One region of the Leptolyngbya iicbica LK genome, then DNA from elsewhere that is predicted to be linked to it. Evidence: predicted binding sites of a transcription regulator. Region 1 holds the regulator's gene; each other region holds the start of a gene.
What was found. The regulator NtcA, encoded in region 1, controls nitrogen genes in cyanobacteria. The targets are predictions, from matches to a motif close to TTTGTANNNNNNNNTACAAA.
Positions count from the first base shown of each region.

Region 2: the regulator NtcA is predicted to act here: its motif matches at 4,036-4,055, upstream of DYY88_RS00935 (MSMEG_0572/Sll0783 family nitrogen starvation response protein).
Region 3: the regulator NtcA is predicted to act here: its motif matches at 8,388-8,407, upstream of DYY88_RS08395 (acetamidase/formamidase family protein).

Region 1 covers NZ_QVFV01000002.1:1,371,902-1,382,623, forward strand. Annotated here, with positions in the region: gene DYY88_RS13060 (response regulator) at 1-497, shown strand, start outside; gene DYY88_RS13065 (class I SAM-dependent methyltransferase) at 606-1,379, shown strand; gene psbP (photosystem II reaction center PsbP) at 1,546-2,085, shown strand; gene DYY88_RS13075 (Maf family protein) at 2,125-2,724, shown strand; gene DYY88_RS13080 (flavodoxin family protein) at 2,761-3,366, opposite strand; gene DYY88_RS13085 (MoaD/ThiS family protein) at 3,544-3,819, opposite strand; gene thrC (threonine synthase) at 3,987-5,309, opposite strand; gene ntcA (global nitrogen regulator NtcA) at 5,818-6,489, shown strand; gene DYY88_RS13100 (DUF3084 family protein) at 6,538-7,950, shown strand; gene DYY88_RS13105 (PadR family transcriptional regulator) at 8,348-8,734, shown strand; gene DYY88_RS13110 (peptidylprolyl isomerase) at 9,000-9,419, opposite strand; gene DYY88_RS13115 (hypothetical protein) at 9,603-10,722, opposite strand, start outside.
Region 2 covers NZ_QVFV01000001.1:221,600-232,321, reverse strand. Annotated here, with positions in the region: gene DYY88_RS00950 (energy-coupling factor ABC transporter ATP-binding protein) at 1-789, shown strand, start outside; gene DYY88_RS00945 (MSMEG_0568 family radical SAM protein) at 1,017-2,102, opposite strand; gene DYY88_RS00940 (Nit6803 family nitrilase) at 2,333-3,355, opposite strand; gene DYY88_RS00935 (MSMEG_0572/Sll0783 family nitrogen starvation response protein) at 3,468-3,950, opposite strand; gene DYY88_RS24815 (hypothetical protein) at 4,096-4,227, opposite strand; gene DYY88_RS00930 (MSMEG_0569 family flavin-dependent oxidoreductase) at 4,575-5,849, shown strand; gene DYY88_RS00925 (hypothetical protein) at 6,081-6,278, opposite strand; gene DYY88_RS00920 (SpoIID/LytB domain-containing protein) at 6,454-7,569, opposite strand; gene DYY88_RS00915 (transglutaminase family protein) at 7,653-9,968, opposite strand; gene DYY88_RS00910 (DNA-methyltransferase) at 10,032-10,722, shown strand, end outside.
Region 3 covers NZ_QVFV01000002.1:284,809-295,530, forward strand. Annotated here, with positions in the region: gene DYY88_RS08350 (Npun_R2479 family HD domain-containing metalloprotein) at 1-632, opposite strand, end outside; gene nadA (quinolinate synthase NadA) at 1,115-2,080, shown strand; gene DYY88_RS08360 (hypothetical protein) at 2,244-2,444, opposite strand; gene DYY88_RS08365 (RecQ family ATP-dependent DNA helicase) at 2,704-4,149, shown strand; gene hisA (1-(5-phosphoribosyl)-5-[(5-phosphoribosylamino)methylideneamino]imidazole-4-carboxamide isomerase) at 4,238-5,008, shown strand; gene DYY88_RS08375 (hypothetical protein) at 5,142-5,534, opposite strand; gene rpoD (RNA polymerase sigma factor RpoD) at 6,168-7,331, shown strand; gene DYY88_RS08385 (hypothetical protein) at 7,445-7,951, opposite strand; gene DYY88_RS08390 (DUF6737 family protein) at 8,089-8,331, shown strand; gene DYY88_RS08395 (acetamidase/formamidase family protein) at 8,496-9,851, shown strand; gene DYY88_RS08400 (thermonuclease family protein) at 9,977-10,333, opposite strand; gene DYY88_RS08405 (VWA domain-containing protein) at 10,348-10,722, opposite strand, start outside.

The DNA of each region.
Region 1 (10,722 bases):
TTAACCAGGCCGTCATGCAGCATCAAGGCTTTGTCGATAAATATCTGGGGGATGCGGTGATGGCCGTGTTCGATCGCGACCAGCATCACGCCTGCGACGCCGTTCAGGCAACCGCGCAAATTTGCCAAGCGCTGGAAAAGTTTAACGGCGATCGGCATCAATTTGGGCTGACCGAGCCGATTCGCATTGGCATCGGCCTGCACTCCGGTCGGGGGCTCATTGGCACCGTCGGGGCAAACCAACGCATGGATACGACCGTGGTGGGCGACGTCGTTAATACAGCCTCGCGCCTCGAACATCTCACCAAAACCTATCAATGCGCCACGATCATCAGCGAGGCGGTGATTGAACAATTGCCCACCGACCATAACTTTCAATTTCGCTGGCTCGATTTGGTCACCCCTCGGGGCAAAACGCAATCGCTCAACATCTATGCCTTGATGAGTGGTGAGCGCGATCGCGCTGCCTCCGTCACGACCCAGCAAGCCCCCACCTAGCGTTAATTGCCAGGTGCTTAGACCACTGCTGACATTGCTGCCGCCTGCTGATTTCTGCCAAATTAACCACTAAGCTGAAGGAGTCGTCATCCGCGCCCAACCACTGTCATGAACTGCCGTTTGCAAATGAGTTTTCGCTGGGTGGTGCTGTGCTGTTGCTGCCTGAGCTTATGGGCTTGTCAAGGCAGTCCTTTCAACCAAAACGATACGTCTTACCGCTATCAGCAACCGAGCCAAGACGGCATTGGTAAAGTCTACATGGGACGTGAAATTGCCCAAGTGATGGGCTATGAGGGAGCCTATTGGTTAGAGCGACCCAGTCGGGAACTGCAAGAGCACCCGCAATTGGTGGTCGATTTGTTAGACCTAGAGCCGGATGCGATCGCGGCGGATATTGGTGCAGGCAGCGGCTACATGACCCAACGCCTCGCCCAAGCCGTCCCCAATGGCAAAGTCTTTGCGGTCGATGTGCAGCCCGAGATGATTGACTTGCTCAATCAGCGCATTGTCGAGGAAGACCTCACGGCTATCGAGCCGGTGCTGGGCACGACCGCCGATCCCAAGTTGCCACCTAACAGCATTGACCTCGCGTTGATGGTTGATGCCTATCACGAATTTGAGTATCCCCGAGAAATGATGGAGCATCTGTGGACCGCACTGCGTCCCGGTGGGCAAGTCGTACTGGCCGAATATCGCGCCGAAAATCCACTGGTCATGATCAAACGCTTGCACAAAATGAGCGAAGCTCAGGTAAAACGCGAGTTGACCGCTATTGGATTTGAATGGTTGAAGACGGAAGAATCACTGCCCCAACAGCACTTGTTGTTCTTTTCGAAACCGATGGCTGCTGAATCCACCACTGCCCCAGCGCCAACGACATAATGTTTGCTCTCAGGGCTAGGGCACCGTCAGCTTAACCAGATAATGCCGCCATTGCTTGAGCCATCCCTGGGGGGATTTGAGGCCAAGCAATTCGAGTTTCACCTTAATATTCCTTCCATGAGGTGAGAAGATAGTGTTTGGCGATCGCACGTATTGAGTAAGACCTATGTTGAAACGACTCACAGCTTTACTGTTGGTAGTGACGGCCCTCGTCCTACAGGGCTGTGTCAGCGCTGGAGCGGGGTTGCAAGCCTACACCGACACGTATGACGGGTATCGGTTTCTTTATCCCTCCGGTTGGACTGAAGTCAAAGTCTCCGGCAACGCCGATGTCGTTTTCCACGACATTGTGAATGAAACCGAAAACATCAGCGTCGTCATTAGCGACGTGCCCGAAGGCCAGACCCTGCAAGATTTGGGCACCCCGACCGAAGTCGGCTATAAGCTTTCCAAAAGCCTGAATGCCATGGCAGGCGAAGAGCGAGAAGTAGAACTGGCAAACGCGATTGAACTCGATCGCGACGGCGTCACCTATTACATCTTGGAATATATCGCCGATCTGCCTTCGGGGATTCGCCATAACCTCGCCAGCGTAGTCGTCCGTCGGGGCAAGCTCTTTACTTACAACGCCTCGACTATCGAAGGCCGCTGGGACAAGGTGGCAGACTTATTAAAGCAGTCTGTGGCTTCGTTTTCGGTGGATTAATTAACGGCGGTTCTGGCGATTTATGCAGCGAGTTTACTGATGGAAGACTTGCAGTTTGTGCTGGCCTCGGCATCCCCGGCGCGCCGAAAGTTGCTAACCGATGCGGGCATTTCCGTCTATACCTGCCCCAGCAACTTTGATGAAGACCAGGTCCAAATTAATGAGCCAGGGGAATTAGTCTGCACCCTGGCCCAGAGCAAGGCGCAGCTAGTCGCACCGCAGTTCAAGCGGGCGCTGGTGTTGGGGTGTGACTCGGTGCTGGCGTTTAACGGCCAGATTTATGGCAAACCGGACAGTCCTGCCGACGCGATCGCTCGCTGGCAAGCCATGCGCGGCAACGTGGGTGAACTGTACACTGGCCACGCCCTGATCGATACCGTGCAGCAAACAGCGATCGTGCGCTGCCGGGTGACCCAGGTTTACTTCGCGGTGGTGAGCAATCGTCAAATTGCCGATTATGTCGCTACTGGGGAACCGCTGGGTTGTGCCGGAGCCTTTGCGATCGACGGCAAGGGGAGCTGTTTCATCGAAAAGCTCGACGGCTGCCACACAAACGTCATTGGCCTGAGTATGCCGCTATTACGAGAACTCATTCACGAGCTGGGCTACGACATCACGGATTTTTGGTCAGCGAGTTGAGCGATCGCCCGCTAAACTTCACCCTCAATCTCAGATTTATGCTGCGGCCAGGCGCTGACCCAATTTTTGCGCTTGTCGTTGCAGGCGCGGCGACAATTGCGCGTTTTGGGGATCAATCATGCCAATCCACACGGTACCGATGGGCTTAGCGCCCAGCAGTTGCGCGACTTGTCGTAGCGTCTTCGTCACATGGGTGAGCCGCCGCGCCAACCAACCCGGTGCCGCACTCGAAGACACCAGTACTGCCTGTTTCGTCATCTGAGACTGGCGTAACGTGGGCGCTTTTTGGCCCCAAGGCCAATAGCCATAACAGACGCAGCGTTCGACAAAGCGTTGGGTCAGGGCGTTAATGCCGCCAAAATTGACTGGGGCTCCCAATACGAAAGCATCAGCAGTCTCCAACTCATCCAAAATGGTGGCCATGTCATCAGCCAATACACAGGTGCCCCGTTGTGGCCCCGGTTGCTGCAAACAGACGCGGCAATTGGTGCAAAACTCGATGTGCTGATCTTGCAGGTAAATCTTATGGGTTTCAGCGCCAGCCGCTTCAGCAGCGGCCAAAATTGCGCTCACAGCGGTGTCGATGGTGCCATGTTTGCGGTAACTGCCGACAATGCCGATGATGCGAGGGGTTGTCGTCATGATGGGAGTCCTCCTGATCGAAATGGAGCCGGGCAGAAGCATCGCTGCCACAACGCAAAAAGGTGCAGAGACTCAGGCTCACATCTCTACACCTTCATTATGAGTCGCGATCCAGAGCGCGATCGCAACCGCAGACAAACCGTAGCAATCAGCCCTGGCATCAGGACAGCGACGCGCCTAGCCCCCAGCGACAGCGGGGACAATGCTGACCTCATCACCATCACTCAGGGCCGTGTCTTTGCCATCTAAGAACCGGATATCTTCGCTGTTGACGTAGAAATTCACAAAGCGACGCAGTTCGCCCTGGTCGTCGCAGAGGCGGGCCTTGATCCCGGGAAAGTGGGAATCCAGGGTATCCATCAAGGACGCGATATTGGCGGCGTCACACTCGACCGTCGCTTCGTTATTGGTGAATTTTTGCAGGGGAGTGGGAATCAGAACTTTGATGGCCATAGCTACTCGAAAATCAAAAGGTCAAAAATTTAGGGGTTAGGCGATCGCTCGCCTAAATGTTGTCCGATAAAACAGCCTACCCCTGTTTGTGTCAACAAAGGCAGGCTGCGACTACGCGAGAGTGAGTTTTCACGGGAAAGATTCCAGAAAACTCAAAGAAAACGCTGTTAGACGGAGGTTTGTTGCCAGTCCAAACGCTCCAGGGTGCGAGCCCGCTCCAGTGCTCGCTCAAAGCTGTCCAGCTTGGGCTCAATGGTCAACGGCTCACCAATATAACCCTGCACGGCTTCCTGGGTTTTCAGCCCGTTGCCCGTGATATAAGCCACAGTGGTTTCGTCGGGATCAATCTTGCCCGCTTCCACCAGCTTCTTGAGCACGGCGATCGTGGTGCCGCCCGCGGTCTCGGTAAAGATGCCTTCGGTTTCCGCCAGGAGCTTAATGCCGTCAATGATTTCAGCATCAGTGACATCTTCGATGTTGCCGTTGGTCTTGCGGGCAATATCCAGGGCGTAGATACCGTCAGCGGGGTTGCCAATCGCAATCGACTTGGCAATGGTGTTGGGCTTCACCGGAGTCACAAAATCCCGTCCCTCTTTGAAGGCTTGGGAAATGGGCGAGCAGCCTTCCGCCTGCGCCCCACTAAAGCGCACGTCTTTGGCATCCACCAGACCCGTTTTCACAAACTCTTGGAAGCCCTTGTAGATCTTGGTAAACAGGGAACCCGAGGCCAACGGCGCAACAATGTGGTCAGGCAGTTGCCAGCCGAGTTGCTCCACAACTTCATAGCCCAGGGTTTTCGACCCTTCGGAGTAGTAGGGACGCAGGTTAATGTTCACAAATCCCCAACCCTGAGTATTCGCGACCTCAGAGCAGAGGCGGTTGACCTGGTCGTAGTTGCCTTTCACCGCCATCACGGTGGGGTTGTAAATCAACGTACCGAGGACTTTACCGGCTTCCAAATCAGCGGGGATGAAGACGCAGCAGTCGAGTCCAGCATGGGCCGCGATCGCTGCTGTGGAGTTCGCCAGGTTACCCGTGCTTGCACAAGAGACGGTAGAGAAGCCCAGTTCACGGGCACGGCTGAGGGCGATCGACACCACCCGATCCTTAAAACTCAAGGTCGGCATGTTGACCGCGTCGTTTTTAATGTAGAGAGACCTCAACCCTAAACGCCGCGCGAGGCGATCGGCTTTGAGTAGGGGAGTCATCCCCGTACCGACATCGATGGGATTGTCGGAGGCCACCGGCAAAAAATCTTTGTAGCGCCAAATTGATTTCGGCCCCGCTTCAATACTGGCGCGACTCACCCGCTGACGAATCAGGTCGTAGTCGTAAACCACCTCTAAGGGACCAAAGCAAACATCTTCGCAAACGTGCTTGGCACCGAGTTCATAGGTTTCGCCACACTCTCGACAGCGCAGTGCCGAAAAAGTTGCGCCTAAGGCAGCGCCGGTCGATAAAGTTTTGGGCTGTTCAATGGCCTGGGTCATCGTTTTCTGTGCTCTCTCGCGGAATGAATTGGTAGCAGCTGCAGCAACAGGACTGTTTCAACTGAACTTCGCGGATAGTATCACGGCTAAAAAACACGGGTCAAACATACCCGACCATTTTTGTCGGGATTTGAAATGAATCAATGAAACAATTGCTGGAGAAGACTTTGAAGGCTTTGTCCGGCAGCGATCGCCATCCGAGCCCAAAACCATGTTCAGGAAAAAATTGACACCTTTGCTACAAAAAATCCAGTGAGCTCAAAGCCGCGATCGCGCCCTTTGCCCTGCCACTCCTAAGATTTTCGGCAGTTTTGTCGACTCCAAGTATCGTTAGATACAAAAGGTCTTCTCATAAGTCGCATTAATAGACGGTTAATGCATTGCGGTTTGCATTTCTTAAAGGCCCAAAGACCACGCAATGATGTCTCAATTGATAGGCGTTTTCGTGGATTTCAGTAAGATGTGGCTATCGTGATGTTTGGTTCCAGCAGACAAAAGTGGACTCAAGATGATAGCAGCGCAGGACAAGCCCTTAGCCAATGCGTTTCGCCAACTCGCAGGCGGCGCGTTTCCGCCAGTCGTGGAAACCTACGAGCGCGGCAAGACAATCTTTTTTCCCGGTGATCCCGCGGAGCGCGTCTATTTTTTGATGAAAGGGGCGGTGAAGCTCTCGCGAGTTTACGAAATCGGCGAAGAAATCACGGTCGCTTTGCTGCGAGAGAATAGCGTCTTCGGGGTGCTATCCCTGATTACGGGTGAGCGGTCTGATCGCTTTTACCATGCGGTAGCGTTCACGCCAGTCGAGTTGTTGTCTTTACCGATTGATCAAGTGCAGCCCGCGCTCGCCGAAAATCCGGAACTCGCCATGGTAATGCTGAAAGGGTTGTCATCGCGCATTTTGCAGACCGAGATGATGATCGAAACCTTAGCTCATCGCGATATGGGCTCTCGGTTAGTCAGTTTTCTCCTGATTTTGTGCCGCGACTTTGGCATTCCTAGTTCCGATGGCATCACCATTGACCTGAAATTATCGCACCAGGCGATCGCTGAGGCGATCGGGTCTACCCGAGTCACCGTCACTCGCTTGCTAGGCGATCTCCGCCAAGAAGGCATGATTGCCATCCATAAAAAGAAGATTACCGTGCATGACCCGGTGAATCTCAGTCAGCAGTTCACCTGATTGGAAAGCGTTGCAGTAGAGTGGTCATGAATCGCAGGTAACGGGCGCATGGCCACAGGCTACGTTCTAGTATTAGCAGTCTTGATTCTAGGCGGCGTAATTGCCACGCTAGGCGATCGCATTGGCATGCGCGTTGGCAAGGCGCGGTTGAGCCTATTTAACCTGCGCCCGCGCCAGACGGCGACTGTGGTCAGTATTTTGACGGGCGGCGTCATTTCCGCCTCGACCTTGGCTTTGCTCTTTGGTGTGAGTCAGCAACTCCGCACCGGGGTCTTTGAGCTAGAGCGCATTCAAGAGGACCTCTTGCAGGCTGAGGCAGAACTAGGCGAAGCAGAAACCGCCAAGGCCGACATTGAGTCTGCTCTCACCGATGCCCGCGCCGAACAAACAGCGGCCCAGCAGGAACTCGCCAAAATTAATCGGTCCTTGCAACAGGCGGTCGAGCAGCAACAAACAACCCAGAGCGAACTCCAGCAGTCGCGATCGCGATTATCATCGCTCCAATCGGAACTGGGAGAGGTTTCCCAGCAATCGGCTCAACTCCAAAATGAAATTCAGCGGTTACAGACCGAGCGGGCCGACCTATTGCAGCAGCAGGCCACAGTCCAAGAGCGCATTGCCGAGCGCGATCGCCTCATTGCCGAACGTGACCAAGACATTGCCCAGCGCGAAGCCCGCCTTCGAGAACTGCAAAGTCAACAGGCCGAACTACAAGAAAATGTTGCATTGTTGGAACAACAATATCAGGGCCTTTTTCGGGGCAGCGTCGCCGTCGGTCGCAACGAACCTCTCGTCTCAGTGCTGTTAAGAGTCAACGACGAAGTAGAAGCTCGCCGCGCCGTTGATCAACTGTTGCGGCAGGCCAACCGCTCCGCCATCGAAGAAATTGCCCCAGGCATCGATCGCGATGATCCGGTCTTGCTGATTCCCACCCAAGACGTTGATCGCCTTGTGCAGCGCATCAGCGATGGCCAGTCTTATGTGGTGCGGGTGCTTTCGTCGGCTAACTATATTATTGGCGAGCCTTGCGTCGTTGCTGATGGTGGCCCTTGCGTCCAGGTCTTTATCGACGCCGCAGTGAATGAACTCATCTACGAACCGGGACAGCGCCTCGCGATGGTCAGTGTTGATCCCCGGAATTTGACCAATCAAGAGTTAGTCGAAAAGCTAAACCTACTAATTGCGTCACTCCAATTTCGTGCCCGTCAAGACGGCATTGTGGGCGATACCTTGCAGGTCGCCGACGGACGGACAGATGCCTTGATCGCCTTTTTGCAAGAAATGCGGAATCTGGATACGCCGATCGACATTCAAGCGATCGCGTCAGCCCCGATTCCAACAGTCGGCCCGTTACAAGTCGAATTATTTGCCGTTCGCAATGGCCAGGTGCTGCTACGCACCGATGACTTACCCCGTGAAGCCCCTTCAGAGACCAGTTCCAGCGATCCCCGCCGCCGTTAGCAGCTCCTCAATCAAGCCATTTCAAGCAGCTGACAAGATTATTTTTCCATCAAGGAAATTTAAGAATGTCTACAAGATTTGCGGATAGTAACTATCTGCGCCCTGATTTAGCTTTCTATATTATTCAGTGCTTAAAATTGGTCTACGACATCAAAAGCGTCTTAAGACCAAGCTTGGGATCGCCATATCAGCGTTAGCGGGATCACGGTAGTCAACATTGGGATTCACTATCTCCAGCCCGCCATTTAGCTTGAGCGATATAAGCAGTTTGATGATGGCCGAGATGTTGGCAACGACTTATTCTCGGCAAAGCGACCATGATTTTTGCTGATGAGGTTACTGCAAACCCTAACTGATCAACCCATAAGGCCAGTTCACAAGCGTAAGGAGAAATCCGATGAAATTTGAAGATATTTATCAGTTTTTTGAGGATCCACCACCGATATACCTTAACAAGGAACTGGCTGTTTGCTATGTCTTGGCAGTGCTCTTGCAGCAAGATTCCTACGGGACGGAACTGATTCAGAAACTCGCCAAGGATTATTCTGACTATCGACTATCCGATACCGTTCTCTACAGTGCCTTAAAATTCCTCGAAGATCAGTCCGCCATTGACGGTTACTGGAAAAAAGTTGAGGGCCGGGGCCGTCCCCGGCGGATGTATCGGCTGAATCCGGATTGGCGGATGCAAGCCGAAGAACTCGCGGATTTGTGGATTAACTACATGCGCGATCGCGTTTCCCAAACCAAGGTTATGCCAGAGCCAGCCTATTCCGGTCGTTAAGGGCTACCCCCGAGTTTGAAACCATAATCCCCATGCTGATAAACCTCAGCATGGGGATTATGGTATGGACCTGTAGCGCCGCAATATCGTGAGGGCCAAAGGTCTCAGGAAGGGGCATTTGATCTGTCAGACCTGGATCTCGACTGTTCACTATCAGCCCCGGTATTTAGCTAGACGACCTCAACGCAACGCGTACCTTCGCGCGTTGTCAGCCCCGCATGAACAACCGACACCTGCCTTCAAAAGCAGAGCGCATTTAGGCTATTCAAGCTTCGATTTTGACCGAGATAATCTTGTCGCCCTGGCGAATCGCATTCACCACATCCATATCCTCAGTTTTGCCAAATACGGTGTGTACGCCATCTAGGTGGGGCTGTGGAGCGTGGCAAATGAAAAACTGACTGCCACCCGTATCAGGGCCACGGTGTGCCATCGATAGGCTGCCGGCCTCATGCTTATTTTGATTGATTTCACACTTGATGGTGTAGCCAGGGCCGCCCGTGCCATTGCCTTTGGGGCAGCCGCCTTGAATCATAAAGTTAGGAATCACCCGATGAAAGTTGAGGCCGTCATAAAAGCCATTATTCGCCAGATCGACAAAGTTCTGAACGGTGCCAGGCGCGTCAGCATCAAACATTTCTAGCGTAATCGTGCCCTTATCCGTTTCCATAATTGCGCGAGTCATCCAGTCTCCTAGTGAGTATTGTGAGTCAACAAGCTAGGCAGGCATTTGCTTTAAATCTGCGATCGCACTGCTAACTGAGAAGGTCTATGGTTCACTCTATACGTTTTGGCGATCGCTTTTATCATCACCCATCATGGCTAGGCGCACTGATAATAAAGCTGCCGCGATGATCCCAGAGTCGATTTAAGTCAACTGGCTGATATCACTCAGATCGAGTGGGCCAAAATCATCATCGTCGTCATCCGAGTCATCCGAATCTTCTGCCGCTGACTCTCCTAAAAAGTCGTCATCACCAAAGAGGGCATTGACGTCTTCAGCCATATTGTCTTGATCTGACGGAGTATCACCAAAAAGGTCATCCTCTCCGAACAAATCATCTTCCAATTCAGCAGAGGCGCCTTCGGCAGTGCCGCCCTCATCTTCAGAGACTTCCAAGTCAGCGGTTAAATTGTCCGTTTCACCAAACAAAGCCTCATCTAGGTCTAGAGATGTGGTTTCATCAGTACTGCTCTCATCCGCTACGGCTTCCCAGTCAACAGTTAAATCATCTGCTTCGCCGAACAAATCATTTTCTAGTTCTGAAGAGGCGGCGTTAGTATCGGTTCCTCCCTCTGCTGAAGGTTCTAAATCAGCAGTCAAATCGTCTGCTTCGCCGAACAAATCATCCGTTAGTTCGGGCGAATCGGCCTCAATGTCAATATTCTCATCTGCCGGAGTTTCGAGATCAGCGGTCAAATCATCCGCTTCATCAAACAAATCATCATCTAGTGCTGCCTCTGAATCAGTGCTAGATGGTTCTCCCGCAACAGTTTCCAAGTCTTTGGTCAAATCATCTGCTTCGCCAAACAAATCGTCGTCTAACGCTGCATCAGGAATGACCGACTCGCTATCCGCACCCATCTCCTGATCGTCGGTCAGCTCATCCGACTCACCAAACAAATCCGCCTCTGATTCCGGCGACAGGGCTGGTGAGGCAGCGGCTGCGCCAGACTCTGACAAGGTGTCTGCAAAGGCCTCAGCATCACCAAGCAGCGAGTCATCCTCGTCAAATAAGTCATCATCAGCCGACGTCGCGTCTGAGAGAAAAATATCGGCTCCAACTGTCGCTGAAGGTTCAACTGCATTTGCCAGAGCATCGTCAGCAAAATTCGCGGAAACTTCCTCGTCTACTTCCTCGCTGACTTCAGTGGCGTCAGCCTCTGAGGCATCATCGGTTCCCAGGTCAGAGACTAAATCTTCATACCCATCGTCATTGAGAAACGCATCCATCGGATCCGTCACCTCTGATTGGGTGGTTTGCTGT
Region 2 (10,722 bases), on a different contig from region 1:
CCGGTCGTGTCGATTCCTACCGCTCCCCACAGTCTGGTTCGCCCAGTGGCGATCGCGCTACAGGATTTGGCCTTTTCCTATCCTGACAATCCCGATATTTTGTGCGGCTTGACCGTTGATATCCGCGAAGGCGAGCGGGTTGGGCTGATTGGCCACAACGGTTGCGGCAAAACCACTCTGTTCATGTTGCTGTGCGGCTTGCTCGCGCCCCAGTCGGGCACCATTCACCTGTTTGATCGCCCCGTCGAGCCGAATCAGTTTCGTCCCGAGTTGGGCTTTCTCTTTCAAGATCCCGAAGACCAGCTATTTTCGCCCTCCGTGCGGGACGATATTGCCTTTGGCCCGTTGAATTTGGGCCTATCAGAGGCCGAAGTTCACGAGCGGGTTGAGGCGGCACTGGAACTCACAGGCATCCAATTTCTGGCCAATCGCCCCCCGCACCACCTCTCTGGCGGTGAGAAGCAAATGGTGGCGATCGCAGGCCTGATGGCGATGTGTCCCCGCGTGTTGCTCTATGACGAGCCCACCGCCAGCCTCGACATGCGCACCCGCCGCCGCCTGATTCAGTTTTTGCAAAGGTCTGACGAGACGCTGTTGCTGGCTTCCCACGATTTGGAGTTTTTGCTGGAGGTGTGCGATCGCGTTCTCCTGATCGACGAGGGTCGCTTAATCGCGGATGGCAACCCCGTCGACATCATGGGCGACCAAGCCCTCATGGAAAAACATGGCCTGGAAAAGCCCCATTCCCTCATGCCCCACATCGAAATGCACCACAACATCCGACCGTAAGCAGCAACTCAACCAACGAAGTGTGAACAGCCGTCTCGGCTGTTCTGATTGAGGGGGATCGTTTCCTCATCTCAATTCTGTACTTTGCCGCTATATTTGGCCCTCACCCCAATCCCTCTCCCAAGCTATAGCCCAAGGGGCATTCAAGAAAGGGAGAGGTGCTTTGAGGGAGTGGGGTTTGCAGTCCTGTTGCAGAGAATTGGGATTACTGACGATCGCCAGAACCGCTATTTCTCAAATGTGGAAAGGGCGGAACAAGCGCCACATTTTGCACATCCGGCGTTGATGGCTTCTGAGGTCATGCCAGCGGCTTTCAACAACGCGCCCACTTTTTGATACAGGGCAAACATGAAGTCGCTGCTAGGGGCGGGATGGTTGGCCAGCGGCGTTTCGCTAATGGGCACAAAGGGCACAACGAAGGGGTAGACGCCCAAGTTGATGAGGCGATCGCTCGCCTCCACCAGCGTTTCTAAACTATCGCCCAGTCCTGCCAGCAAATAAGTGCTCACCTGGCCCCAACCGAACACCTTCACCGCTGCCTCAAACGCATCAAAATAATGACTCAAAGGCACTTCCGCTTTCCCCGGCATGATGCGAGCCCGCACTTCGGGGTCCACCGCTTCTAAGTGCATGCCCAAGCTATCGACGCCCGCCGCTTTCATCCGCTCAAACCAGACAAAATCGTCCGGCGGTTCGCACTGCGCCTGAATCGGGAGGTTCACCCGAGCTTTGATGGCTTTGGCACATTCCGCCAGGTAGGCCGCGCCGCGATCGCTGCTGTTGGGCGTCCCCGTAGTCATGATCATGTTAGAAACGCCATCTAAACGCACGGCCGCTTCCGCGACTTCTGCCAGCTGTTCCGGCGTTTTGCGGGCGATGGTGCGATCGGCATCCAGAGATTTTTCAATGGCGCAAAATTGACAGGCCGTCGATTCGTCGCGATAGCGCATACAGGTTTGCTGCACGGTGGTCGCCAGCACATCGTGACTGTGCAGCAGCGCAATCTTCCAATAGGGAATGCCGTCAGCGGTCGTCAAGTTGTAGAACTCTGGCTGCTTGGGAAAGGCGATGGGGGCGATCGCTTCATCGGCGTGGGCGAGCGTCGCTGTGGCCGCATCGCTGCTCTGCACGGAATAGGGTGACTGGCTGGCAGTCCCCGTGTAAATCGGCACCATCACTGTGGTTCCGTCTACGGTCACGGCTTTGTGATCCGACGGTCCTGCCCCGCCCTTGCGGCCAGCGGCTCCCACTGCCGGGTCGACCATCTTCAGACCGTGGGTTTGCAATTCGGTGATGAGTCGTTGCTTGTTCATGATTCTTCAGATGACGAGTAGCAGAGTCTAAATTGAGCGAGCCGGAAGCCACGCAGCAGTAGTGGCTAACGGGGAAGGGGGGCAGCGGGAGCCACCGGCACAGAGGCGTTGGAGTGATTTTGCGGAACCAGGGGAATCATTTTGCGGGGCGAGCCCGCCGCTGGTCGGGATTGATTAATCATCCCCCGATCCCGGCTAAACCATGGCCCTGCACCTCTGCGGGGGACGGATTAATCGGAGGGAGTGGGTTCTGGAGTGGGGGGTACGGCATCTGACGGGGTGGCGTCTGCTTCTACCGCAGGCAGTTGAGGCACGGGGGCGCCCTGAGCCTGCATCACGGCCCAGGCTTGCTGATTGAGCTGTAACTTAAGCAGATCGGGGCGGGCATAGTGGCCGACCGAATCCATCATGCGCTTGCGTTTCACAATCAGGGAAAAGTCGAGATCGGCGATCGCCATCCCCTCGCCTTCCACCACCGGGTCACAGAGATGCGCCCCTTCTGGACTAATGATGGCGGTATAGCAGCCGCCACTTAGCGCCTTATGGAGCTGTTCGTTGGGCGTAATCTGAGTCTTTTGTTCCGCAGTGAGCCAACCTGTCGCGTTCACCACAAAGCAGCCAGATTCCAGCGCGTGATGCCGCATCGTGACTTCCATCTGTTCAGCAAAAATGGAGCCCACCATGGAACCGGGGAACTGCCCACAGTGAATCTGCTCGTGCTGCGCCATGAGGCTGTATCGCGCCAGGGGATTGTAGTGCTCCCAACAGGCTAGGGCACCCACCCGACCAACGGCAGTATCCAGCACGGCGAGTCCGGCTCCATCGCCCTGGCCCCACACCATGCGCTCATGGTACGTCGGTGTAATTTTGCGACGCTTATGGATTAGAGTACCGTCGGCATCAAAGATGAGTTGGGTGTTGTACAGCGAGCCTTCGTCGCGCTCATTTACGCCGAGCACCACCACCATTTCATAAGAGCGGGCCGCACGACTCACCGCATCCACGACAGGACCGGGCACCGTCACCGCCTGCTCATACAGCAACATGTGGGCTTTGCCCATGAGCACCGGGGGCTCCACAAAGGAAAAATAGGGATAGTAGGGAATGAACGTTTCCGGAAAAACGATGAGCTGCACCCCTTCTTTGGCGGCAGCAGCGATCGCCTCTAGCACTTTTGCCGTCGTGCCATCGCGACTGTAGAGGACAGGACTAATCTGCACGGCGGCAGCACGAACTGTTTTGGCGTCATTCATCGGTATCAGGAGAGCCAGCGGACAACAGGGGGAAACACACAGGATCTATCGTAATGCGGCTGGTCTTTGATGCGGCCTGATCAGGCGACCAAAGACCAGCCGCCGCGATCGCTTACATGGTCCAAGTATCGAGAATAAAGGCGCCCTCTTTGCGATGAACCAGCACAATGTCAAGCACATCCAGCGGGTTGATGGGGCGAATGCCAGGAATCAAAGACGGTTCGCCGTGACCGTAGAGCGCTTGCAGGGCAAAGCGACAGGCATAGACTTTACCGCCTTCTTCCATCACTTTGACCAGCTGGTTATTCATCGCCATGTGACCGGGAAACGCTTCATCCCCCAGCTTTGGAAAGCCGCGCTGGACTCCCAACGTCACCCCGGGGCCATAGAGCAACACAGAAGTGTCAAACCCTTTGCGAATCAAGCGGGTCGCCTGCAACAAATTCACCAAACCGATCGAGCCTTCAAAAGCCACCGTGTGAAACGTAACCAGGGCCTTCTCGCCAGGTTCTGCCTGGACATCGGGAAAGACTTTCTCTTCGTAATCAACAAAAAAGTCGCCAGCCTTATGGGCAGGGGTCGTCACTTCAGGCATGGATTCAATTCCTAAAAAAAACTTCGAGGGATTGCAGTTATCTCAACGGCAATAAACTGCACCGTAAAGGTCTCTTTTCCTAATGCATGTATCGAGATTTACAAAAGCTTGAGGATTGGCGTTAAAGACAGCGGGTCTGTAGATTTCACCAGGCATTGGCGCGATCGCGGCGGATCAACCTGTCTAAAGTGATAGGTGGGCGATCGCTGCTTTGGGGCTGCTCAGCCATGCGCTCACGTTGGAAATGCCTTGCCTGGAGAGCGATCGCGCGTCCCATCATCAGGTTCCTGTGGGCCTCGCTACCCGGTTAGATAACTGACCACAGACATCTTTTCACCATAAGACCCTAACGGTATCGACAGAGCGTTAAGTTCTGTAGCGAGCACTACACGCACCATGATTTTTCCCCATTACGGTGAATTTAACAGAACTTAGGTCCTGTTCAGTTTTTCTCACGAATGCTGACAAGTCGTGCCAACGGTTTGTTTGTAAATAGTTTGTTGGCCAGTGATCGGTTCGCCTTCAGGGTGGCTGGAACTGTAATCAATGGTTCGCTGGTTTTGAATCGGCAGTCTTGGTTTTTTAGTCCGTTAACTTAGTCATTTTGGGGTCTGGTTATTAAGTATGAAAACCCACTATTCCGTACTCATTGTTGGGGGTGGTCAGGCGGGGCTCTCAGTGAGCTATTACCTCAAGCAGCGGAATCTTGATCACCTGATTTTTGAGAAACATCAGGTGGCCCATTCTTGGCAAGACAAACGGTGGGATTCATTTTGTCTGGTCACCCCCAACTGGCAATGTCAGCTACCGGGCTTTCCCTACCAGGGCGACGACCCCCACGGCTTTATGGTCAAGTCGGAAATCGTTGAATACGTTCGGGCTTATGCCAAAAGCTTTGACGCTCCCGTGAAAGAGGGGGTGGCAGTGACGCGAGTGCAGCAATTGGGCGATCGCTTTGGGGTGAGCACCTCCCTGGGCGAGTTCACCGCTGATCAGGTGGTCATCGCGGCGGGGGGGTATCACAAACCCCGCATTCCCCGTTTGGCAGAGCGACTGCCCCGGTCGATTCACCAAATCCATTCTTCGCAGTATCGCAACCCCGATCAGCTACCTGAGGGCGACGTCATGGTGGTCGGCACCGGACAATCCGGTTGCCAAATTGCGGAAGATTTGCACCTGGCCGGGCGACGAGTGCACCTCTGTGTAGGCAGTGCGCCGCGATCGCCCCGTCGCTATCGTGGCAAAGATGTCGTGGACTGGCTCGATCAAATGGGCTATTACGATATGCCGATCGACGAGCATCCGCAGAAGGAGACCGTGCGCCATCGCACCAATCATTACCTCACTGGGCGAGATGGCGGTCGCGAGATTGACCTGCGGCAGTTCGCCACTGAAGGCATGCAGCTCTACGGACGTTTGCAGGATATTGATGGCGATCGCCTCTACTTCAAGCCCGACTTGAAGCAAAACTTAGATGGGGCTGATGCCGTTGCCGAAAGCATCAAAAAAACGGTGGATCGGTTCATCGAGCAGCAGCAACTCGATATTCCTCCCGAAGCGCCGTACTGTCCCATTTGGGAACCACAAAAAGATCCCACAGATGTGGCGATCGCCGATGCCAACATCCGCTCAGTAATCTGGTCTACGGGCTATCACACCAACTTCCGCTGGATTGAGGTGCCCGTGTTTGATGGCCAGGGCTATCCTTGCCATGATCGTGGCGTCACTGCCGTTAAAGGCATGTACTTTATCGGTTTACCCTGGCTGTATACCTGGGGGTCAGGGCGGTTTTCTGGGGTCGCCCGCGATGCTCAATATATTGCCGATCATTTGCTGACCAAGCGCAAGTACCAATCGCCCCTCTTGGAGCGCATTAACGAAATGGCGATCGGGTCTTAGGAGAACGCCAGGAATAACAATACCGATCGGTTGTGCATGATGCGGCACTAAGAGCGTTGCGCTGAAATAACCTTTTTAGATCAGCTGAGAAACAGTAGGGGTTGGGCATTGCCCAACCCCTACAGAGATCTTTTTAGGCTACCGGCTTAATCGATAGGCCGGAACACCTGATTTGTAGTGCTGCCTGACTTAGCCGTAACAGGTTAATGGGGGCGATCGCCAACGCCAAGCTTACGCTTCGTACTGTCTTTCGATGAATGAGCGACCCGCCATCAATGCGGCACTGCTGGTCGAGTATTCATAACCGTCATTCAATACGTCCAGCGCCGAGTTGATCAGCCAACATTGATACCCGTGCTGGCGGTTATGACTGACACCAATGATCCATCCCGGCAAGGCCGACAGCTGTACAAATTGAGTATTGTCCATAGCTTTTATAGATTATTAAACTAATCTTAAGCTAAAGGTGCCCAGATGGTTGCCTTTAAAGCTCAGTGAAGCTATGTCATGTAGTTGCGTTGCCGTCCTGGTTAATGGAAAGAACCGCAGACGGTGAGGGTAGCCAAGCGACAAAAAACACGGGTAATGCAGGATCTGTTGTCGACTACTGCTCCACCACGAGGCGCGACAGGCTGGTGCCGGGATAGTACACGCCCAAAATTTGGTCGTAGCTGTAGCCGTTGACGGCGTGGTCTTTGGCCCCGTGTTGGCTCATCCCCTGACCACCGTGGGCCTCTTGCACAATTTGATCAGACGCGGCATACAGAGACTCGACAATACCACCGTTGTAGCTGATGAACTCACCCGCCGTTTCAGCCACCGCGCGTTGGGTGTTGGCGGTTTCCAGGTTGATGCCTTTGTAAGCCTGGAACCGCTGGGTGTTGTCGAGATCCCAATAATCGCTAGCAGGACGCACGTGGTGGGTTAGGGCGTAAGAGCGAGCCGCGACCGCTTGAGCTTTGAGAGCTTCGAGGGGCCAGTGGTGGTACATTTCGCTGCCGACCACGCTGGAGAGATAGTCGCCTAAACGGACAAAGTTCACGGCCATCAACTGGCCGCCATCGTTGTAGAGCAGTACTCGCCCTTTGAACCAACCATTTTTGACAAAGACGAAGCCGCCGGACTCGGCCTCTAGCCACACGGCTCCCCCCAGTTGGCAACCCCCAAAGCTGATGCCCGAAGCGGTTGGAGACGCGGTCAAGCTGGTTTGGGCGGCGATGTCGCAGTGGGCGGACCCGTCGGTAGTGATGACCCACCCTTGGGAACTTGAGCCGACGGTTAGGGATGAGACATCGCGGGCGATCGCAACCCGCATTTCTAAAACGTTATCAATCACATCGCCCGTAATGGCGACGGATTGCACTTGCGGCGCCTCGGGCTGTGACTGGGCAGTGGCCGATGCGGCGCTGGCGGTGGAATTACCGGCGGTCTGGTCAGCGGATGAGGGGGGAGGCGCAGCTGGGTTGGCGATCGCGGTGTGTCGTTGCGATCGCTGAATGCGGTACAAATCGACCACAGCCTGCCGCACCGCCCCGGTCGTGCGCCATAAGCTTTCTTCAACCGGGGTGGCAGTGCTGCCGACAGTGGGCATCGCCTTGAATATCAACGCGCCAGATAACAAGGCCCCGCTGGCAAAGGTCAGCCGCCGCAGGGGAAATTTAGGGTCGCGATGACACAATCGCTGAATTCGCTGCCACTCTTGGTGAAACTGCAACGCCATGGCTGCCTACTTATGATTACAAATGGAATTTATAAACACCCTGTATTCTGGCTTAATTTAACCGCAATGTGAAAAACTGGCGACTACTCGGTTCGCAAATGCACCAATCGCAGGTCCAGGGTCATAGGGGCTTCGGGGTGAACCACTAGCGGGGGTAGGGGCTCGGGCACTGGACCATCCGTCACGGGCACAAACCTTTGCTGGAAGCGCGATCGCGCGACTTCGAGGGAAGGGGGCAGCGTCTCTGCATCAACGGGGTCGGTGTGATAAATCATGCCGCCGAGGTGCTGCGATTTCCAAGTATCAATCACGTCAAATCGCAGGGGCACGTGGGGCGTTAAGGCCGCATGATCGGTATCGAGGGGCGATCGCGCTCGAAAGCGCACGGCTCCAACGTAGTCGCCCGCTACCCCTGTGGAACGTAGGGGCACCCGATGACCGTTACATAAAATGGCGTACCGTTTCGCGAGGGCGCCGACTGCGGGGGCATCGCCGACCGCCCCGGTGAGAAAGAGTTGCACCCGCTCCATTGAGTTATCCACCGGGCGCGAGGTCCCCCCGCCTCCGGCATCGCCAATCACCGGCCATGGTTCCAGGGCGGTGCGGAGTTCCAGCACCTGTGCCGGGTTGTCGCGTAACGCAATCTTGCCGTTTTGCGGGAATCGACGCAGCAAAAACGGCGTAAACCAGTCCAGCTCAAAAGGCAGACCTGCGGTTTTTAGCTCCTTCAGCACGATTTGAAAATCTTGAATTAAATAGTGGGGCAGCAGCCAGCGATCGCGCAGCTCTGGTCCCCAGCGCTTGAGCGGTTGGGTAAACGGCTGTTGCCAAAAGCGGGCGATTAAGGCCCGAATCAGCAACATTTGCAGCAGCCGCAGACCCGTGTAGGGGGGCATTTCGAACCCGCGAAATTCCAGCAGCCCGAGTTGGGCAGCGGGATTATAGGTGGGGTACAGCTTATCGATGCAGAGGGCGGTGCGGTGGGTGTTGCCGGTCACATCTTGCAAGAGGGGACTGAGTAATCGATCCACCACTTCAGGGGCGATCGCTTTGCCCGGCATCAAGGCCAGAAAGGCCAGTTCCAGTTCGTACAGGCTGTCGTGGCGGGCTTCGTCAATGCGGGGCGACTGGCTGGTGGGGCCGATGTATTGCCCCGCGAAGACATAGGACAGGCTGGGGTGATGCTGCCAGTAGGTAATCAAGCTGCGCAGCAAATCTGGTCGTTGGAGGAGGGGACTGGTCGCGGGCGTTTTGCCGCCAATGGTGATGTGCGAACCGCCGCCCGTGCCCAGCAACTGACCGTCACGACCATATTTTTCGCAAGCGAGGCCGCAGGCGATCGCCTCCTCATCCAATGCGTGGTGTAACTGCACCAGCTCGGGCCAGGTGGCAACCGGGTGAATGTTAACTTCCAACACTCCCGGGTCTGGCGTGAGTTTAAACCCCTCAATGCCTTGATTAATGGGGGGACCATAGCCGCTCAACTGCACGGGCTGATCCAGCACTTCTGCCGTGGCCTCAATCGCGGTAATCACGTCGGCAAAGCTGCGGCCTGTGGCGATCGGCGGCAAAAACACCTGCACGATGCCGTTTTCTACAGAGACGACCAAAGCGAGGCGAATACTATCCGCCGGGGCAAGGGAGGAGACCGCTTCAGGGCGAATAGGGGCACTATCAAAGGCGGGTTGCGCCTCGGTCAAAAGCTGCTCGGTATCGGTGAGTTCGGTCAAGGGCAGCCGCAGCCCGACGGGGCCATCCCCCGGCACCAACACCATGCCTTGGTCAAAGCCCGTCCAGCGGCAGCTTTGCCAGAGGGGGGTGCCATTCACTTCCGTGGTCAGCAACGGCAGTACAAAGCCAGCAGGTACAGTTTCTTCGATTTCGTAGGCGGGCATGATCGCCGCGTGGGGAATCGCGAGACAGGTAGCCAATTCGTAGATAAAGCTTTTGGCGGCCGCCCAAGTTTGGGGCTTCCCCGAGGGGGCAGCGGTGGCGAGCAGGTCGGCGTTGCCCCACAACGGTTGGCCATCCAGTCGCCAAAAACATCCCAAAGCCCAGCGCGGATAGGGTTCGCCAGGATATAGTTTGCCGATGCCGTAATGTCGTAGGCCGCCAACCGGGTTTAAGCGCTGTGCCAAACGCAGTAATAGGGCCTCGGCGAGCTGCCGTTTTTCGGTGCCCAGGGCTTCGTAGCGCCATTGCAAATCAGTGCGATCGCGGGCCGAAACGTAGGTCGGCTCACCCCCCATCGTCAGCCCAATTTGGGCGGCGTGCAACCGTTGGTCAATTTGGCGACCCAGGGCGTCAATCGCAGTCCACTGAGCTTTGGTAAACGGCTGAATAGTCACAGGCTTCGTGCTTAAGCAATCGGCGGGAGGGGTGAATCGAAATGATGTCAGAGCTATCCTAGGGCAGCGTGGTTGGAACCGTGCTAAATCTTTTCGGACTTTTAGGATTGTGCTGTGTCGCCATCAAAACCGAAAGCCCCTCGTAATCGTACCTTGACGCTGTCGTCCACTGACGGTCAAATCTATGGGGCGCGGCTCCAACGGTGGACTCAGGCGATGCCGCTTGAGGCCGTGCTTGACACGACGGTGCAGCAAGATTGCCAAGGGGCGATCGCCTATCTGCCCACTGCCTGCATCGATCTCCTTATACTTGACCCCCCCTACAATCTCCGCAAAAATTTCAACGGCCAATTGTTTCAGTCGCGATCGCCCGTCGATTACCTCACGTGGTTTGAGTCCTGGCTGCTGCCCCTCAAGCGCTTGCTCAAGCCCACCGCCTCACTCTACGTCTGTGCAGACTGGCAATCATCGGCCATTTTGTATCCGTTGCTGGCGGAGCATTTCACCATCCGCAATCGAATTACGTGGGAGCGCGAAAAGGGGCGAGGAGCCAAAACGAATTGGAAGAACGCCGCTGAAGATATCTGGTTTGCCACGGTTTCCGATCGCTACACCTTTAACGTGGAGGCGGTGAAGCTGAAGCGCCGGGTGATCGCTCCCTATCGCGATCGCCACGGTGCGCCCAAAGATTGGCAAGACTCCCAGCAGGGCCGCTTTCGCCTGACCCACCCGTCGAATTTGTGGACGGATATTTCGGTGCCGTTTTGGTCGATGCCGGAAAACACCGACCACCCGACTCAAAAGC
Region 3 (10,722 bases), 1.1 Mb from region 1:
TAGAACAATGCCCCAATTTTCTTGAGGTAGCGAGGGTCGCTCAATTGCCCAATCAGGTCAGCAGCCCGAACTAAGCCAGGGAAATATCGCGTGTCTTGATGATCTTCTTCTTTCGGCACCGGGAATCGGGTCAGTTCGACGTTGCGCTTGATGATTTCCGAATCAATGATGCGATTCTTGCCAAAGCGCTCTTCGATGAAGAGTTTGCCGCGATCAACGTGGTAAGGCGTGAGAGAGGCATCCGAAGCACCGGGGCTGAGTTCCACCATTTCTTCGCCATTGCCGGTGGCGTAGAGATGTTCGCGATCGCGATCCATCCGGCAAACGCCCTTCACATAACCGATGTCGTGACAGACCAACGAAATGATGAAATGGAGCCAATCTTCGGTGCCCACCCCGCCTTCGCGAATTTGTTTGCCCCGTAGAATCTCTTGACCGACTAGCGTCACCAAAATCGTATGTTCTACGTTGTGATAGAGGGCATCGCTGTTGGCAATATTCTCCAGCGCCATGCTGCCCGCCCAAGCAATGATGTCCTCATAGTCAGGATTTAAGCCGCCGTAAGTCCGGTGGTATCCTGCGCGCAGCTTTTCGACGAAATCAGAGATGAGAATCTCAGTTGCATTAAACATGCCGATGCCTACCTAAACGTTCCAAAACCATTGACCGCTCTCGTTTCAGGAACCCTTTCGACAAGATGCTAACGAGTATAGCGATAGTCTCCGTACTCACACCGTTCTTTCTAAAGAATTTAGCAGTGTTGGCAGCTAATGCCTTATGCGGGCTCGCGCTAGCTGCCAACATTGCTCGATTAGCGATCTAAAACGAATTCGCGATCGCAAAGGCTCACACTAAGTTATCTCAGCAGGGAAATGTCGAAGTGTGTGTGATTTCGGTCAAACATTCATCTCCAGTTCAGCTTACCCAGACCATCGGTGTCGCCAACGACCGCTAATGAATCACGACGAGGAACTTTGCAGCTACATGCAGTGATGAGGAGAATCTTGCCCAAAAGATAATTTGCTGCTCGGAGTCTCTACCCCCAGTGAATTTTGGTAAAAATAACTATAATAAAAGTCCTCCTGGTTAGCCTTTTTCACTAAAACACTGTCATATGTTTACGACTGCTCCGTCTAAGTCAGCGACCGCCAACCTCCCGTTAGACCTCTTTGCTGCGATTAATGAACTCAAGCAAGAGTTAAATGCCGTAATTCTGGCGCATTACTATCAGGAGTCCGATATTCAAGACATTGCGGACTATATTGGCGATTCGCTCGGTTTATCGCGCCAGGCCGCTGCTACCGACGCTGAAGTGATCGTATTTGCGGGGGTTCACTTTATGGCAGAAACGGCCAAAATTCTGAATCCTGACAAGCTGGTATTGCTGCCCGATCTGGATGCCGGATGCTCATTGGCTGATACTTGTCCGCCCGATCAGTTTGCCGCGTTCAAGGCGCAGCATCCCGACCACATTGTGGTGTCTTACATCAATTGCTCGGCCGAAATTAAGGCCATGAGCGATATTATCTGCACCAGTTCTAACGCGGTTAGTCTGATTGAGCAGATTCCTGCCGACCAACCCATCATCTTTGCCCCGGACAAAAATCTGGGCCGCTATGTCATGCAGCAGACAGGGCGCGATTTAGTGTTGTGGCAGGGCAGTTGCATGGTGCATGAAATCTTTTCCGAAAAGAAGTTGGTGCAGCTCAAAATGACTCATCCTGAAGCCGAGATCATTGCTCACCCAGAATGCGAGGAGCCGGTACTGCAACATGCTGACTTCATTGGCTCCACGACGGCTCTACTGAAGTATGTGCAACGGAGCGATCGCCCCCAATTCATCGTCGTCACGGAACCGGGAATCATTCACCAGATGGAAAAACAGGTGCCGAATAAGCAGTTTATTCCCGCACCGGCAACGGGCAACTGTGCCTGTAACGAGTGTCCGCATATGCGGCTCAACACTTTAGAAAAGCTATATCTAGCGATGAAACACCGCCAGCCCGAAATCACCATGCCAGAGGCGACTCGTGTGGCGGCGCTTAAGCCCATTCAGGCCATGCTGCGCATGAGCGCATAGCCGTTAACCCTTAGTTAGAGAGGGTTCATGCTCCGGTGCGATCGCCATCCGTGACTTGGAGTCGTTCTTAACTGGCATCGGCCAAGCAAGGCTAATTTAGAGAGATTGTGAGGCTCTACGACTCGGCTAATCGCTTAAATTCGCAATTGCTTGAGCTGATAGGTCAGTCTATAACTTTAATGCGACCATTCTGGATGGCGTCAAAAAGGCGATTAATCTGGCGTAATTCTTCCTCATCAACGCTGCCGTCGGCAAGCACCAGTTGTGAAAGGTTCTGATACTGCTGTTGGGTGATTTTTCTGGCTGCTAATAATTGGTCAACCAGATTGGTTAAAGCACAGGTGTCTTCAAATGCCCCTGACACGATTGCCTCCTGAAATTGCCTTCTACTAGACGTGACGACAAAGTTGTGTCTCCCAGACACTGCACCCTTGGGCCGCATCAACCGTTGAATGCTCTCAATTTAATACGAATTTCTCCATTGCAAGCTAAACGCTTCATGTGCGTTATCATCTGCGGGCTTTGGGCGCTCTGATTCTTGCTGCGTGGCTCGGTTGGGGCTCATAGCTTGCTGATCGCCGATTTCGGGCAACCTGTGATCGGTGCATCGGTAGGACAATTTAGTGACTAAATCGTCGGGATCTGATTTAGCGATCGCTCAAGCTCGACTCCAGAAAATCTGGGGCTATTCAGCGTTTCGACCGCCGCAAGACACGGTGATTCAAGCCCTGTTACAGCATCAAGATGCGCTAATCGTTTTACCGACTGGGGGCGGCAAGTCGCTGTGCTTTCAGCTGCCGGCGTTGCTCCAAACGGGGCTAACGCTAGTGGTGTCGCCCCTCGTAGCGCTAATGGAAAATCAAGTGCAGGAATTGCGCGATCGCCATCTACCCGCCGCAACCTTGCACAGCGAACTGCCTAAGCAGGAAAAGTTTCGGGTGCTCAAAGCGCTAGAGCATCAACGCCTGCGACTGCTCTATCTTTCCCCCGAGACGCTGCTGAGTGCAACGGTATGGGAGCAATTGACCCGAGCCGATCTGCGGATTAACGGCCTGGTTTTGGATGAAGCTCACTGTTTAGCCCAGTGGGGTGAGACCTTTCGGCCCGCTTATCGACGATTGGGCGTGGCCCGCCAAGCCTTGGAACGTAGCAAATCACGACACTCCAAAATTCCTATTGCGGCGTTTACGGCGACGGCTGATCCCCAGGTGCAGTCAAGCATCGGCGATACGTTGGCATTGCGATCGCCCCAGCTGGTGCGGCTGAGTCCCTATCGCCCCAATTTGCATCTCACCGTGCGCTCCGTTTACACGCCCCGGGGCCGCAAACAACAACTGCTGCAGTTCATCAAGCAACATCAACGACAAACTGGGTTGGTGTATGTGCGTACCCGTCGCGACAGTGAGGAATTGGCCAGCTGGCTCCGACAGCAGGGCCACCGAGCCTTGGACTACCATGCGGGACTCGACGCAAGCGATCGCCGCCATCGTGAGCAAGCGTGGATGAGCAACCAAGTCCGCATTGTCGTGGCGACAAATGCCTTTGGCATGGGCGTCAATAAACCTGATCTACGGTGGGTCATTCACTATCATGTGCCAACTTTGCTGACAGAATACGTGCAAGAAATTGGTCGCGCTGGACGAGATGGCAAACCAGCCCAAGCTTTGTCGCTGGTAAGTGAACGGACGGGATGGCTCGACCCGACTGACCAGCAGCGATCGCAATTCTTCCGCCAACAAACTCAGCAATTGCAAACTAAGGCAGGGCAACTTAGCCGCAAAATTCCTACTGAGGGCAGCTTGGCAGATGTGCAAAAGCAATTCAAAGACGGCGCGATCGCCTTGTCTTATCTGCATAGCCAAGGCCAATTGCAATGGACAGACCCGTTTCATTACCGACTATTGCCTACCCCAGCTGCAGTCCCCGTCGTGAAGACCACGGATGATCATTCGATCAGAAAATTGCTGTATGGCCATGGGTGCCGATGGCGCACTATTGTGCAGCAGTTTGGGTTTCGTCCGGCGCGACCCGATTGGCGCTGTGGTCACTGCGACAACTGTCAGCGATAAGTGTCGGCCCCAAAATTCCCCCATCCTAAAGACAGCGGTGGTGAAGGCAACCGATACAATAAGGACTCTGTTGCCATTGATCGCTCCTATGGAAGTTATTCCCGCTATTGATTTGCTTGAAGGTCGTTGTGTTCGTCTGTATCAGGGCGACTACAACCAGTCTGAGGTGTTTGGTGAAAATCCGGTTGAGGTAGCTCAGCGCTGGGCTGATGAAGGGGCTACCCGGCTGCATCTCGTGGACTTGGACGGAGCGAAGGCCGGTAAACCGGAAAATATGCAAGCGATCGCGGCGATCGCCGCCGCTCTCAACATCCCCATTGAGGTCGGTGGGGGGTTGCGTGACCGAGATCGGGTCGCCGCCCTGTTTGACCTCGGCGTGCAGTACGCCATCCTGGGCACAGCCGCCGTCGAAAATCCAGATTTAGTTCACACCTTGAGTCAAGAATTTCCCGGCCAAATCATTGTGGGGATCGATGCTCGCGATGGCAAAGTCGCCACTCGGGGCTGGCTCGAAACCTCAGAGCTAGATGCGATCGCCCTCGCCCAAGACATGGCTGAGCGCGGCGCCGCCGCTGTTATTTACACCGATATTAAGCGCGACGGCACCCTTCAAGGCCCCAACCTAGAGGCCCTACGGGCGATCGCTGAAGCTACCTCGATTCCGATCATTGCGTCTGGCGGCATGAGTTCCGTTGCCGATCTGTTGAGCCTATTGAAACTAGAACGGCTCGGCGTCAACGGCGTCATTATCGGCAAAGCTCTCTACACGGGGGATATTGTGCTGAAAGAAGCATTACGTGCAATCGGGCCGGGGCGTTGGCAAGACGTACCAACAGATATCGGCTCTTCTTTCGCCTAGCCCGCATCATTTCATCAATTGCTTGCCATCACGATTGATAATGTTGATGGCCTAATCTCAGCAACATCCATAAAACAAAAGGTCAGCAGTGTTGCTGACCTTCCCGGCATCCTAAACATTCAAGTAACGCAATCTAGCCGTTGCCTGGTTGTGACTTGAGCGCTTCCAACTCAGCTCGTAAAGTCGATAATTCTTGAGTCAACGCCTCGAGCTCAGTTTGCACAGACGCATCAGCAACGGGACTGGCATAAGCATCCACCGTCGCCTCTGATGCCGGAGTCGGCGCGAATGGGTTAGGCATCTGCCCCATCTGACTCATCAAAGAATCCACTACGGCCCGGGCTTCTCGCTCGGCATCAGTGCCTTTGGCCTCTAACTCTTGAGCCAGCACTTCAAAATCAGAAATATTGCCAAACTTCTCTTGAGAAGCCTGCGGATCTCGCAACGCATCGACCAAAGAAGCGGTTGCTCCCAAAGTGACACGGACGCCTTTTTGAATCGTCTCAGTCAGCGTCTCTGAATTCATAAGGAACCCTTGAACCTCCATATGCTGTCATTAGCGATCACGCTAGATTCTAGCGTGGAGTGGTCTTGCCTGATGCCAGGTACTGAGCAGCGAGTCCTCAACCTGCTGACTAAAAAACCAGCATGCATCCAGGCCCAGACTTCTTGAATGACCGCCACAAGCCTTGTCCGATCATGATTTTTGATGCATGGACATTTTACTTATAAGTTCTTGATAATCGTAAAAACTCACTGTCAAAACTACTTAAAAGCGCTTTCAGCCCCACCAAAATGAGGCTTGTAAGGCGAGATCGAGGTTTACCGCAGCTTCTGGATAGTACGGGTAAACTATAAAAAAGTGTGTTTTTTGGGTGAATTCTGTCGGATTTTTGCGGAAAAAGAGTGGTAGTCAACTTGTTAGTGCGGCTACAATCATGTGAGGCAGGTCACAAACTTAGACTCAGAAGGGTCTAATTTGCTTGCTGTAAACCAGAAGGTTTTTGTTTAGCTTTAATCTGTTGCAGTCTGTCTTTGGGTTTTAGAGACATTTTCTCGCCGCGTTTTAAGTATGGCGGTCAGGGATCTTGCTCGTTTAACCACATCTGGCCCTGAGGCCATCACAAAAACAGGGTGTTAAGCTGAACGGGCCTTTGATTTGAAAGCATCACGCACGAAGGAGCACGAGGAACGCGGCATGACTCAAGCGAAAGAATTGCTCGGAGCAATCAAGCCCCAAAACGAGTTGGAGCTCTTAATTGATAGCGATAGTAGCTCATCAAAATTCGATGATTCTGACGATGCTGGCGCAGCCAAAGCTCCCGCAAAAGCGGCCAAGAGCAAGACAACTCGCCGTAGCCAAACTAAGAAGAAGCATTACACAGAAGATTCGATCCGCCTCTATTTGCAAGAAATTGGCCGCATTCGCCTCCTGCGGGCCGAAGAAGAAATTGAGCTTGCTCGTAAGATTGCTGACTTGCTGGAGCTAGAGCGCATCCGCGATGAGTTGATGGATGGCTTGGACCATGAGCCGACTGATGCTGAATGGGCTGAAGCCGTCGATATGCCTTTGCCCGCTTTTCAAAAGCGGTTGCATCTGGGTCGCCGCGCCAAGGACAAGATGGTGCAGTCCAACCTGCGACTGGTTGTTTCCATTGCGAAGAAGTACATGAATCGTGGTCTGTCTTTCCAGGACTTGATTCAGGAAGGCAGCTTGGGCTTGATTCGGGCGGCTGAAAAGTTCGACCACGAAAAAGGCTACAAGTTCTCCACCTACGCTACTTGGTGGATTCGCCAGGCAATTACTCGAGCGATCGCGGATCAGTCCCGCACGATTCGCCTCCCCGTCCACCTTTACGAAACTATCTCGCGGATTAAGAAAACGACGAAGCTGTTGTCGCAAGAGTTGGGCCGCAAGCCAACTGAAGAAGAAATTGCCACCAGCATGGAAATGACTATCGAGAAGCTGCGGTTCATCGCCAAGTCGGCTCAGCTACCAATTTCTTTGGAAACTCCCATTGGTAAGGAAGAAGATTCTCGTTTGGGCGACTTTATCGAGTCGGACGGTGAGACACCTGAAGATGAAGTTTCCAAGAGCTTGCTGCGGGAAGACTTAGAAGGTGTTTTGGGTACCTTGAGCCCGCGTGAGCGCGACGTTTTGCGTCTGCGCTATGGCCTAGATGATGGCCGCATGAAAACTCTGGAAGAAATTGGCCAGACTTTCAACGTGACACGCGAACGGATTCGTCAAATTGAAGCGAAAGCGCTGCGTAAGCTACGTCACCCCAACCGCAACAGCGTGCTGAAGGAATATATCCGCTAAACGAGATCGCACTTAAATAGCACACCTGCTGAAACCGCCCTGGAATAGTTTTCCAGGGCGGTTTTTGGGTTGATTGACTATAACTTTCCGGCGGCCTGTCACCTAATGAGAGGTCATGGTTTTTCTTCCTCGACGCCGGAGATGACCGCCAGGGCATGGGCATAGGTGGCGAGTTCTTGCCGTAGGTTTTCCAGTTCGGCGCGGAGGGTGGGTTCTTCCGCCCAGGCTTTTTCGTGCTCCTGCGGGCTCAAGTCCCCAGTGTTTTGCGCTTCCCAGGCTTGCAGGCGCGGGTGCCATTCTGACATAAAGGGGCGCAATCCTTGATTGAGCACGGCGATCGCAATGCCCCCCACCGATTTTCGCGATGCCCCAACCTTGGGGCCCGCTTTGCGCAGAATGTCACGGGTGGTGCCAAACAATGTGTAAAGCGAACTCAGAGCTTCGCGCACGGTGCCCTGCTGGGCATCCAAAGACTGTACAGCGATGCGGGTGACCAATTCGATGTAGAGTTCCCAGGCGGCATTTTGCTCGGTAGGGTCAGCTTCCCAGGTGGCCCCTCCCATGCCAAAGGGCAAGTTCACCGACACGGACTTTAAGATAGCGGGCGGATCTTTAGGCATAAGTCAAAAGAGGGCAGGATTCGTCAAACGGCTGGGCAGATGCTTGCTTCAAGTTTAATCCCATCCAGCGATCGCACTCGGCTGATTACAATGACGGTGCAGTGCGATCGCTAATGTTTATGCCTGAATCCACAAAGATGTCCGTTTGGGATTACAAACCCTGGTGGTGCCAGCCCTGGTCAATTTTGTTGACGGGCGTCAGCATTATTGGCGGCAGTTGGTTCCTGTTTCACCGCTATTGGGTGACCGGATTGGTGGCAGTACCAATCCTGGTTTGGATGGGCTTCTTTTTGCTCGTCTATCCCCGTTTGATGGCGGAAGCGGGGGCATTGCCCGAGCCACCGGATATCCCCACCCCCGATAATCTGCCCAAAATTTAAATCGCTTGCTTGTTTCTGCTCTCAAGCCCCAGCGCCCCGCAGGATTTTCTCGACAATTTGTTTTGATGAATACAACGCCCTAAGCGGCTCCCTCTTACAGTCTCTATTGTGATCTGAAGCACATTTACTCGGCTGAATCAGGAGCAATCGATATGGTGTGGGGTATGAGTCGAAAGGGGCGTTTTGCGCTCATGAGTTTGGGGGCGACGGCGCTATTGATAGCGATCGCCAGTTTGAGTAACGGGGTCGGGTTAGGGCAGCGGGCAATCGCGCAAACTATGGCGGACCATTACCTGGCCGCGACTGCCGATACCGTCCATTGGGGCTATTTCAGCCAAGATTTAGCACCAGAACTCGTCATGAACTCCGGCGAAACGGTGACCGTCGAAACCTTGACTCACCACGCCAACGACGATGCCTCGCTCATGGTCATGGGCGATCCGGGGGCTGAAAGCGTATACGAGTGGACTGAAGATGGCAAAGGGGTTGACCGCCGAGGTGCGGGTTCCATCGACCCTGAAGTGTATACCGTTGGCGCGGGTGAAGGTGCGGGCGTCCATATCTTGACTGGCCCCATTTATGTGAACGGGGCTGAACCGGGCGATGTGTTGGAAGTCGAAATCCTCGATGTCGCGCCGCGTCCTAGTGCGAATCCTGACTATGAGGGCCGCACCTTTGGCAGCAACGCGGCGGCCTGGTGGGGCTTCCATTACAACGACATGCTCGAAGAGTCGCGAGAAGTGATCACCATTTACGAACTCGACTCCACTGGCGAAGAGGACTACGCCACGGCTCTCTACAACTTTCAGTGGACGCCGCAGACTGACCCTTACGGGGTCGTTCACGAAATTATTGACTATCCTGGTGTACCCGTCGACCACGACACGGTGGAAGAAAACTACGAAGTGCTGGAAGGGGTGACGGTGCCCATTCGGCCTCACTTTGGAGTGATTGGGTTGGCCCCCGCCGAGGCGGATATTGTGGACTCGGTGCCCCCTAGCTACTTTGGTGGCAATATTGACAACTGGCGCATCGGCAAAGGCGCCACCATGTACTATCCCGTGGCGGTCGAAGGGGGGCTGCTGTCGATGGGCGATCCCCATGCGGCGCAGGGCGATTCGGAGTTGGCGGGGACGGCGATCGAAACGTCGCTCACGGGCACCTTCCGCGTCACCGTCCATAAGCAGGACGAACTGCCCGACACCGTCCTCGAAGATCTCTACTATCCACTGTTAGAGACGGATACTGAGTACATCGTCCACGGCTTCAGCTATCCCAACTACTTGGCTGACCTGGGGGAGACGGCCCAGCAAGACATTTATGCCAACTCGTCCATCGACAAGGCGATGCGCGATGCCTTCCGCAAGATGCGGCATTTCCTCATGACGACTCAAGGCTTGACCGAAGACGAAGCCGTTTCGCTGATGTCAGTGGCGGCGGACTTTGGCATTACCCAGGTTGTCGATGGCAACTGGGGTGTTCACGGCATCATTAAAAAAGAAGTGCTGCCCATGGCTTGATGTGTTGCGCTCGAAACAGTTGTCGTCGGGCGGTAGACCTTAGCCTTTAGCGGCAGCACGATTTAATTTCAGCGATTAGACGCCTTCATGAACAACAGGTTCATGGGGGCGTTTTTAGTTGTGCTCTACTCTAAATAGGCTGCGGCCAACCCTTCGTCCAGTAACTCCTGGTTGAGGTTGTGCCATTGCTCCGCAACTCGATAGTGGACTGTGCCCAGCAGGCGACCATACTTGCCGGTGCTGTCTTTGTGAGTCTCGATGATCAGGCGGTCAGCCTGCCGGAGGCGCTGCTCCACGATGTCGCGCACAACCAAACCCTGCTCTCGTTCAACGCCGCGCAGCTCTGGGGTGTCGATGCCGTAGAGGCGAATCGGTTTGTTGAGTTGCCAAATATTGAATCCGAGGGAGAGATCGACGCGGATTGTGTCGCCGTCATACACCGAGACTAACCGGGCTTCGTAGTGGTACAGAAATTCATCCATGGCGTTGATCGGGGCTACAGATTGGTTTGGAAGAGATCTTTGAGCAAGTCTTGGACGTTGTCAGTGGTGCCGGTTTTGACGGTGGATTCGCGCAGGGCAGCGATCGCGGCTAGTTCGCCCTCATTGACATCGCCATAGGCAATGGGATAAACGCGAATGCCGCTATAGCTAATCAACTCTTCCACATCATTGAAGTTGTAGCCGCGATTGGCTTCGCCATCGGTGAGCAGTAGCAAATAAAATCGCCCTTCCGGATCAGACTGTCGCTGTTTCATCAACTCGCCCATGCCCATGAGCATGGCGTCATACATGGCAGTGCTACCGTCGGCCCGCAAATTATCGACAGCGGCGAGTAAGCGCTGATGCTGCAGTTGATCAAACGCAGCGAG